DNA from 3 places in the Shewanella sp. 11B5 genome. Region 2 is predicted to be linked to each of the others. Evidence: predicted binding sites of a transcription regulator. Region 2 holds the regulator's gene; each other region holds the start of a gene.
The links. The regulator ArgR, encoded in region 2, controls arginine synthesis, uptake and breakdown. The targets are predictions, from matches to a motif close to ANTGAATANNTATTCANT.
Positions count from the first base shown of each region.

Region 1 (3,292 bases), on a different contig from region 2:
GAATTTTTGAACGACGCTGATAGTTATACAGCTGTTTTTTCTTATTCGGCAGCTCTTCAACATCAACAATATTAAACCCATGCTCTAAAAACCAATGGATACTACGTGTCGTTAACGCAAATAGACGTGAATAACCCCGCACGCGAGCTTGGCCGATAATGTTATTAAGCAAAATGCTGCCACGATCTGCATCGCGATAATCCGGATGAACCACTAAACACGCAAACTCACCCGCATTGTCTTCTTCAAACGGATACAAAGCTGCACAACCAATCACTAAGTTGTCGCGCTCAACCAGCATAAACTGTTCAATTTCCATCTCCAATTGCTCGCGTGAGCGACGCACCAAAATGCCTTGTTCTTCCAATGGGCGAATAAGGTTTAAAATACCGCCTATATCGCTAATGGTTGCTCTACGTAAACGTTCGGCGCTTTGGGTAACAATTTGGGTACCAATCCCTTCGCGTGAGAATAACTCTTGCAGCAATGCACCGTCTTCTAAATAACTGACTAAGTGACAACGAGGTACACCTCGTCGGCACGCTTCAATACTGGCTTTTAAGAAAGCAACAGTCCCAACTGAAGTATGGTCGTCAACAGCCATTGTCTTAAGCATTTCTTCGATGTCGTCCGGCATCAACTCGGCAATGACTTCACCATTTTTACCGATAAGGCCGTTAGTATCGCTAAAACCAATAATCTTATCGGCCTTTAGCTTTATCGCTACTTGGGTCGCAACTTCTTCAGCTGTCAGGTTAAAGCTTTCACCTGTAACAGAAGCGGCAATGGGCCCCATTAATACAATACCGTTATTATCTAATTGACGACGTAAGCCTTGCGCATCAATACGGCGCACCTTGCCACTTAAACAAAAATCGACACCGTCATCTACACCTAATGGTTGTGCAATAACAAAATTACCACTCACCAAGTTTATTTGCGCGTTTTGCATCGGCGTATTGCCTAAGCTCATCGACAACCTAGCAGTAATATCAAATTGAGTAGCACCGGCAACCTGCTTGATAATTTTCAGGGTTTCATCATCGGTAATACGAATACCATTGTGATATGCCGGTTCAATTCCAGCCGCTTTTAGACCAGCATCAATCTGTGGTCTTGCTCCATAAACTAACACCACCTCAATCCCAAGTGAGTGCAACAAAGCCACATCATTTAAAATACCGCGGAATTGTGGGTGCGCTAATGCTTCTCCACCCAACATAACGACAAAAGTTTTACCTCTATGAGCATTAACATAGGGCGCAGAATGACGAAATCCATCAACTAATTCAGTGGTTCTCACGGGCAAATTCACCTCGGTATAAGTTTGATGTTCATTAATGACGATGACAATAAATGCCACATAACAGTTTGCTGTATCAAAAAAGAATGGTATTGCATTTTAATTCACTTTTAAAGCATTTTATTTCACTTTAAGTAAAACACAGTGTCTCAATATTTTATGAAAAAAGCATTACAGCCAAAAAGTTAGCTTGTTTTAGCTGTTAATAATACTTTACGCATTTAATTATGATATTTGCATCACATCTGTTTAGCAAAATTTCAACATAATTGCGCTATAACAATGTAGGGACCTCAATAAAATATCATCACACTAGCGATGTACTTCATGACGTAAACAGCTACTGCATAACCTAAATTGAGCAATTAAATACACGTCATAACTCATCCGTTAATCGTTCGATTCAGTATAGACTATTTTCAAACAGGCATAAAAAAAGCCCCAATGAAGGGGCTTTTTTAAGAATCAAAAATCAATTACTTGATTTTAGCTTCTTTGTACATAACGTGCTGACGAATGACTGGATCAAATTTCTTGATTTCCATTTTTTCAGGCATGTTACGCTTGTTCTTTTCAGTAGTGTAGAAGTGACCAGTTTTAGCACTAGATACTAATTTGATCTTCTCACGATTACCTTTAGATTTAGCCATTTTCTATTATACCTTCTCGCCACGGGCACGAAGTTCTTTAACAATCACTTCAATACCTTTCTTGTCGATAATACGGATACCTTTAGTAGATACACGTAATTGCACGAAACGCTTTTCTTCTTCTAACCAAAAACGGTGGTTTTGTAGGTTAGGTAAAAAACGACGACGAGTCGAATTTTTTGCGTGCGAACGGTTGTTACCAACCATTGGCTTCTTGCCAGTTACTTGGCATACTCTTGACATGTCAATCTTCTCCAAAACAAATTTTTAACGCTCGAGCATTAATGTGCCTCGTATGGCCGTCGCCCGAGGCACAAAGAGGGCGCATTTTATACACGATTGACCATAGAAGATCAAGCAGTGTTTATACAATCCACCCACGCTCGGCAAAGGAGACTATCTCCTGATCACCTACAACCATATGATCTAACAAAGAAACATCGATGGTTGCCAATGCATTTTTTATTCGCTCAGTTATTCGCCGATCAGCCTGACTTGGCTCTGCAATGCCAGACGGGTGATTGTGACACACAATTACCGCTGCCGCTTTTTTCTCCAAAACAAGGCTTACAACCTCGCGAGGATAAACAGAAGCAGAATCGATAGTGCCACGAAATAATTCTACAAATTGAATGACTCTATGTTGGGTATCCAACAATAGTAAGGCGAACACTTCATAGGATCGGTCTGCCAATTGTCTCATTAAATAGTCTCGAGTTAAATCAGGATTTGTCAAAATTTGCCCTCTTTGTAGATTTTCATGGGCAATTCGCTTAGAAATTTCCGCAGCAGCCTGTAATTGAGCGTATTTTACCGGCCCAACACCGGCTAATTTACATACTTGGCTTTTAGAGGCACTCAGTAAACTGCGCAAACCACCAAACTGATTAATCATGTTTCGGGCTAAATCCACTGCATTTTGCCCTGCCAGACCATTACGTAATATCACCGCGAGCAATTCTGCATCCGAAAGATGTCCTGCACCTTTGAGCAATAACTTTTCTCGCGGCCCTTCTCCTTGTGGCCAATCTTTAATTCCCATGAATGTCCCTTATATTCAATGTGGCGATGTCATTAAACGCATTAAGTCGACTCTTAATAATAAGAACAACACCGAATCAGCAAGCACAGCACCAATGACAAATTGTTGTCTTTTTCAAAAATAGAGTTCGAATTGCTTATACCAATCTCATGAAATATCTGATCAGTTCAGAGTCTCTCAGGTTTTTTAATTCAAGGCGCATTGATGTAGAAATGGTTGTTCCCTTTTAAATCGATGCAACACAGAAGTGGAATACCTGAGAGACTCCTTTCTGGCGGGTTTCAAAGTACTTTATGC
Region 1 is NZ_PJAP01000305.1:2,495-5,786, reverse strand. It holds gene argA (amino-acid N-acetyltransferase) at 1-1,303, opposite strand, end outside; gene rpmG (50S ribosomal protein L33) at 1,780-1,953, opposite strand; gene rpmB (50S ribosomal protein L28) at 1,960-2,196, opposite strand; gene radC (RadC family protein) at 2,318-2,995, opposite strand.
Region 1: argA (amino-acid N-acetyltransferase) is a predicted target of ArgR. The motif match lies at 1,395-1,412, and genes of this name have one in related genera.

Region 2 (3,292 bases):
AAACCTTATATAGTGCACCAACTGATCGCTACGTTGCCGATTTTTTAGGGGCGGGTAATTACTTACCTGTTACGGTTACCTCCAGCCATCAAGTGCACTATTCCTTGGGCGATCTTAGCAGCACAGAAGCATTGTCTTTGCCTATTGGCAGCCAAGGGCAATTATTATTGAGACCACAGCAAATTGAATTACATCCTAGCATCAATGGCCGAGGGTGCATTGTAGAAAGGCATTTTCTTGGTACGTTATGCCATTATCAAGTCCAAATTGGCGCTGATATTTTGAATGTTAGTAGCCAATTAACAACATTAATGGCAGGTCAACGAGTGGATATAAATATTACAGCGCATCCACTGGTGATTTTTAATTAACTATCAATGCTGTCATCTTAATCTTAGTTCGGGGCAAAATAAGCTAAATAGCTGGTTAGGTTTTATTTTTTGATCTCTAACTTTAGTGAGCTAGTCAATAATTGCAATGAATGGTCAAGCTGTTATCTGCACGAATATGAGTACAATAGATATTACAAGCTGGCTAAATGTGAGTACACTTCAAGTAATTTACATTTGATTAAGTTAAGCTAATGATCAGCTTAACTGATGAGAGATGTTAATCGTTCTCTAGTCGTATCAAAGCGTTAAATTATCACCGTTTAGGCCGAAATATAGTATTAAGGTGGATGAAGTTAATATGGGTAACCAAGTTATGCCTCGTGAACAGTTAGGGATTTGCGCAGAAGGGAATTTACACAGTGTGTACTTGATGTTTAATGCCAACGACGGTGTTGAAGATCAGTTACGCCCATCTATTGCTAATGTAGCCCAATATATTTATGAACTCACGGATCAATATGCCGACAGTGCTTTTAATGGCTTTGTGGGGATTGGGGCTAATTTTTGGGATACCTTTTATCCAGAAGCTCGCCCAGCATTATTAAAACCTTTTCCTGCCATGAGTGAAGGTAACCGTGATGCACCAGCAATGGAATATGATTTGTTTATTCATATCCGTTGTGATCGCTATGATATTTTGCACCTCGTCGCCAATGAAATTAACCAAATGTTTGAAGATTTGGTCGAGTTAGTCGATGAAGAACGCGGCTTTCGCTTTATGGACAGCCGTGACTTAACTGGTTTTGTTGATGGTACAGAAAACCCTAAAGGACGCCATCGTCAACAAGTTGCGCTTGTCGGTGATGAAGATGAAGAATTTGTCTCAGGTAGTTATGTTCATGTTCAAAAATACATGCATAACTTAAGTAAGTGGCATCGTTTACCGCTTAAAAAACAAGAAGATATTTTTGGTCGTACCAAAGTTGATGATATTGAGTATGAATCAGAAGATAAACCATTAACCAGCCACACAAAACGAGTTAACTTAAAAGATCCACACGGTAACTCATTAGAAATTTTACGTCAAAGCATGCCATATGGTTCGATTAGAGAACAAGGTTTGATGTTTATTTCAGTATGCCGTACACCTGATCACTTCGAACAAATGCTGCGCAGTATGGTGCACGGTGATGGTCATGGGAATCATGATCATTTGATGTTGTTTACTAAAGCGCTGACAGGGTCGTCTTTCTTTGTGCCATCATTGGATTTTTTAACTCAATTTGACGATGCGTAAAAGCCCGTTTTAGGCAATAAAAAAGCAATGCCATGGCATTGCTTTTTTATTTTAATGAGTTTTTATTCACTATAGTTGAATAAAGATCTAACTGTTTCTAATGTCTCATCAATCGTTTTAATACTTGCTGGACAGATGAAAATTGTGTCATCACCAGCAATAGTACCTAATATCCCTTCTGGTTTGCCTATTGAATCGAGCAAACGGGCGATTAATTGCGCTGCACCTGGGCTAGTTCTGACCACGATCATGGCTTGGTTATGATCAACATCCAGTACTAAATTTTTAACTGGGCTACCTGCAGTAGGTACACCTAGCTCGGCAGGGAGGCAATACACCATCTCTTGCTTAGCATTGCGAGTGCGAACAGCACCAAATTTGCTGAGCATGCGTGATACTTTAGATTGATTAATATTACCGAATCCTTCGGCTTGAAGCGCATTAACAATCTCGCTTTGGCTTCCAAAACGTTCTTCTTTGAGAATCGCTTTAAAAGTTCGTACGAGCTCATCCTGATTTCTTGTCGCTGGCATAGTGATAATTCATCTTATAGTTGTTATTCAAAAATCTAGCACATTTTGAATAGATTGACTTATTAAGTCAAGAAAGAATCAGATTTATTGAATAAAAATTCATTTTGTAGTGGAACTTTAAACTGACACTAATAACTCATCCGGCGACTCATCTGAACCATAAGCTTTAGGATACGGGTAACGATTGTTTTGTCAGCACTAATAGCGTATCACCATTTAAAGACAATAGATTGAGTTTTCCTTTAGAGAAATCAACTTGTTGTACCAATGAAATCGCTTGCATCAGTTCGGCTTCTTGGGTGATTAAACTATCAATGCAGGCTTTCATGGTTGAACCTGATGGCGCAAGTTGAAGCAGATGACCTTGTTGGATGTAACGACCAAAAAATTGATTACAACTATTATTACCTGTTAATTCACCGTTTGGAGCAAACACTAAAGTTGCTGGGCTATTATTAATGGTAGGTGTGTCGAGGACGACTTCTACATGCCAAGTACCAATTAATTGTTCATTTGAGACAATTTGAGTATGGCTTTGACAAGCACTAAGGCCTAAAAATATAACAGTGGCGCCGAGAATATGCTTTATCATGTTGAGAGAGTTCCATATACGAAAAAATTGCCGTTATTCTACTACTTGAGTGTGAATAAGAGCGTAAATAATTCTAATGTTTTGGATTAATGAACATTATTTAACGTATCAAAGAGTCGCAAATGATCAAATTAGTTAAAGTGTTGCATTTCGTCGGTTTAATTATGTTGCTGGTGGGCATCGGCTTATATTGGCAAAGTGATATAGGTCAACAAGTCAGTGGAATGTTGGTCATTGCGTTACTCATTGGCGTGGGAACATTAATTATGTCTCCGCTGCCTGTTGCGCTAGTGATAGAATGGGCTAAGAAACAATCTCCCAATTCAGGGTCAAAGGAATAATCATTGTCATTTATTATCCGTAAGGCGTTATTAACCGATGTTGCTGCTATTGTGCAGCTAGAGCGTGCTCATGTTGATGATGAGTTGTTAGGTTCAAACAGCCAACTTCATGCTCATTCATTTACCAAATCAGAGGTGAGCCAGTTGATAAATCAACATTGGTTTATCGTAGCTGAAGAGCAAGGGGTGATCATTGG
Region 2 is NZ_PJAP01000289.1:1,199-4,490, forward strand. It holds gene CXF78_RS05485 (ABC transporter ATP-binding protein) at 1-371, shown strand, start outside; gene CXF78_RS05490 (Dyp-type peroxidase) at 691-1,629, shown strand; gene argR (transcriptional regulator ArgR) at 1,692-2,162, opposite strand; gene CXF78_RS05500 (META domain-containing protein) at 2,329-2,754, opposite strand; gene CXF78_RS05505 (hypothetical protein) at 2,877-3,095, shown strand; gene CXF78_RS05510 (GNAT family N-acetyltransferase) at 3,099-3,292, shown strand, end outside.

Region 3 (3,292 bases), on a different contig from region 2:
AAAAGAGCACCTACTTCACTCATATAAATAAGCTGAGTAACTGATAATGCCGCAATAACAAAGCGGGTCAAATCAGATTCTATAGAGCTGGCCAAAATCGATGGAATAAACATATCGGCAAATCCCACCACAATCGTTTTCGAGGCTTCGGTAGCTTCTGGAATATGCAGCAGTTCCAATAGCGGAATAAATGGCATACCTAAGTAATTAAAAATAGGTGTATGTTCAGCCAACACTAATGCGACGGTACCAATAGCCATAACAACAGGGATCACCCCGAATATCATATCGACAACGTTTTTAATTCCTTCAGTTAGCACATGCTTAATGCCACCAGCAGAAGATGCCCGTTGCATTGCTTGTTCAAATCCCCACGAAAATACGCCATGACTGGCTGGGATTGTTTCGTCATCTTCATGGCGAGGAGTATCATCGATATACAGATCTTTCTTCCATGATAATGGCGGTAGTTTAGGGACTATGATTGCGGCAATAAACCCTGCTAAACACACAGTCAGATAAAATGGCACAAATAAGTGCTCAAGTTTGACTTGTGATATCACCACTAAGCTAAAGGTTATTGACACGGCAGAAAAGGTTGTGCCAATAACAGCAGCTTCACGTGCAGTATAGAAACGAGTTTCGTATTGTTTGGTGGTCATTAAAATGCCCACACTACCATCACCTAACCAAGATGCCATACAGTCAATAGCACTGCGACCAGGTAAATTGAATATTGGACGCATAACTTTGGTTAATAACGTGCCAAAAAATTCTAATAAACCAAAATTGAGCAATAACGGTAATAACATGCCAGCAAAAATAAATACTGAAAATAGTACTGGTACTAAATCATTCAGAACCAAGCCACCGGTTGCAGATGAAATAATCGCTTCGGGTCCCACTTGCCAATAAACCATGACGATAAAGATTGCGCCTAGAATTCGCACCGCTAACCAAAATAAATTTACTTTCAGCAGTGTGCGTAAAAAAATACTTTTACGAACGAATTTAGGATTAATGAGTTGAGTGAGTAATGAGGCCAATGCCATTAGTACCACTATGCAGGTCATAATAAGCTGAATCGAACTGCCCATTTGGCTTTGCAATGCTTTTGAGATGATTGCAATCGGAATGGTAATCGAACCTTCGACATTGATAGGCGTCATAAACAGTAGCAAGCCAATCAGTGACGGAATAATAAAGGTGAGAATTGTTTTAATGCTATGTTTTTTATGTGTCACGTTAAATACACCTTACTTATGTGTTCTAAGTTGGCCAGCTGTGCTACCCAACTGTTTATTATGGACCGAAATTGAATGTCCATTCAGTTGTTTTTTTTGGGTAGGCAAGGTTACCCCCTTATTTGCAGTATGTAAAATGATAACTTAACCGAATAGATATTAGTTAAATGTGAGTAGATATTTACTTTAAGAAAGTGTCGGAGTATATCGTTAAAATCTAATTTAATCAGTTGGTTAATATTTTGTTGCGGAAGTGTGCTCTCTTTGGCTTTGGCACTTTTTTATGGTTTGTATGCCATTAATAAACATGGATATGATTACGGTTCATGACCACTTTTATTAATGGCTATCAAATAGCGTTTGTAACGTTATCCCGCTGGAGTATTTGGCTCAAGGGAATAGTCCATGCCCGGTAACCCTAACCAATAGCCATTGCAATGATGATTGATAATCGATGCCTGTTTATTGTCGTTAAACTGTTTTGTGATTAGCGCCTTACTATTAAATGGATCCTCTGTTATTTGCGCTAATACATGAGCAAGTTCTGAACCCATGGCTACATCGGTTAATTTATTGGGTGATATACGCCAATAATCAATTCCCATGTCTATCATTTGTGGAATTTGGTTAATCAGGTTTACCTGCGCCGCAGATTGAGTTTGAATGCCATTTAAGCGGAGTAAGGGTTGTGACTCTTGAGTTTGAGCCAGTAAGCCTTTGCTATGGCGTTGGCAAATAGTTTGACACTTATCTTTTGGCAATTGGTAATGTTTTGCGGTAAAACAGCGTGCAGAATGTGCTAAAGGCAAATAGCCGTGACCGAGCACCTCTATTTCAAAAGCGGGTTTATCACCCTGGTTGATGACGGTGTTTAACCACTTCTGTGATAATTCACAAGGCATGACAAAACGATACATCCCTTTTTGGTGCAATAAATCAAGGCTGGTCCGATTATAATTATTGATTGTTGGCCCACACACAAAGGGGACTTTCGCTTGGTGCGCATAATGTACCGCAGCCATGTCATTAGCTTCAATACTGAAATCACCATTATCAATAGCTCGTTTCAGTTCATTAAGTTCAGATTGCGCCTCTATCAAAGCCATGGTTGATAACACCACGTGTTTGCCATGAGACTTAAGCATATTGGCGAGATCTAGATAGTCGTTAAACTTCAGTTCGCGGCGACGGCTGCATACGGTTTCACCTAAATAAACGGTATCGATGTTACTCAATGCTACTTGCTGATAAAAGTGTTCAACGTCAGATTTTGACCAGCAGTAACTAATTGGAGCGAGAGATATTTTCATTGTAAAACCTTATTGCCATTGACGCTCATAAGCGCCCAATGTAGTGATTTGTCCTTCGGATACTTTTGCTAACGCTTGCGACCATTGTGGTTGCTCGCAAAAAGACTCGGGGCTGGCTAAATAAGTGTCGATAGCGCTACGCCAAACGTGGGTGACTTGGCTGACGTAAGCAGGGCTTCGCTGACGTCCTTCTATTTTAAGTGATTTAATTCCCGCTTGGGCGAGCTCGGGTAACAAGCTTAAGGTGTTTAAACTGGTAGGTGACTCCAATAAATACTTTGCATCATGATCGTATTCGGCAACATAACGGCCTTTACAGACCACCGGATAACCCAGTTGTTGGTTAGCTTCAGCTTTATCGATTAATACATTATTGAGTCGGGTCAATTTATCGCTGCCAGAATCTTGCCAACGCACATGGTTAGCAGGTGAGCACGAACCGCCTGTATTAGGAGATTGTCCTGTTACATATGACGATAAATGGCAGCGTCCTTCAGCCATGATGCATAAACTACCAAAAGCAAATACTTCAAGCTCAACAGGGCTCACTTTAGCTAAGTCTCGAACCTGTTTAATGGACAATACTCGTGGCAATACAGCTCGTTCAATATTAAAAGCTTGTTGATAAAATGATAGAGCCCCTAAGTTTGTGGCGCTGGCTTGTACTGATAAATGTAGCGGAAGGTGCGGATAATGCTGGTGGGCATAATCGAGTAATGATAAATCAGCTACGATGAG
Region 3 is NZ_PJAP01000243.1:1,560-4,851, reverse strand. It holds gene CXF78_RS02950 (YjiH family protein) at 1-1,169, opposite strand, end outside; gene CXF78_RS02945 (U32 family peptidase) at 1,613-2,554, opposite strand; gene CXF78_RS02940 (ubiquinone anaerobic biosynthesis protein UbiU) at 2,564-3,292, opposite strand, start outside.
Region 3: CXF78_RS02950 (YjiH family protein) is a predicted target of ArgR. The motif match lies at 1,413-1,430, and genes of this name have one in related genera.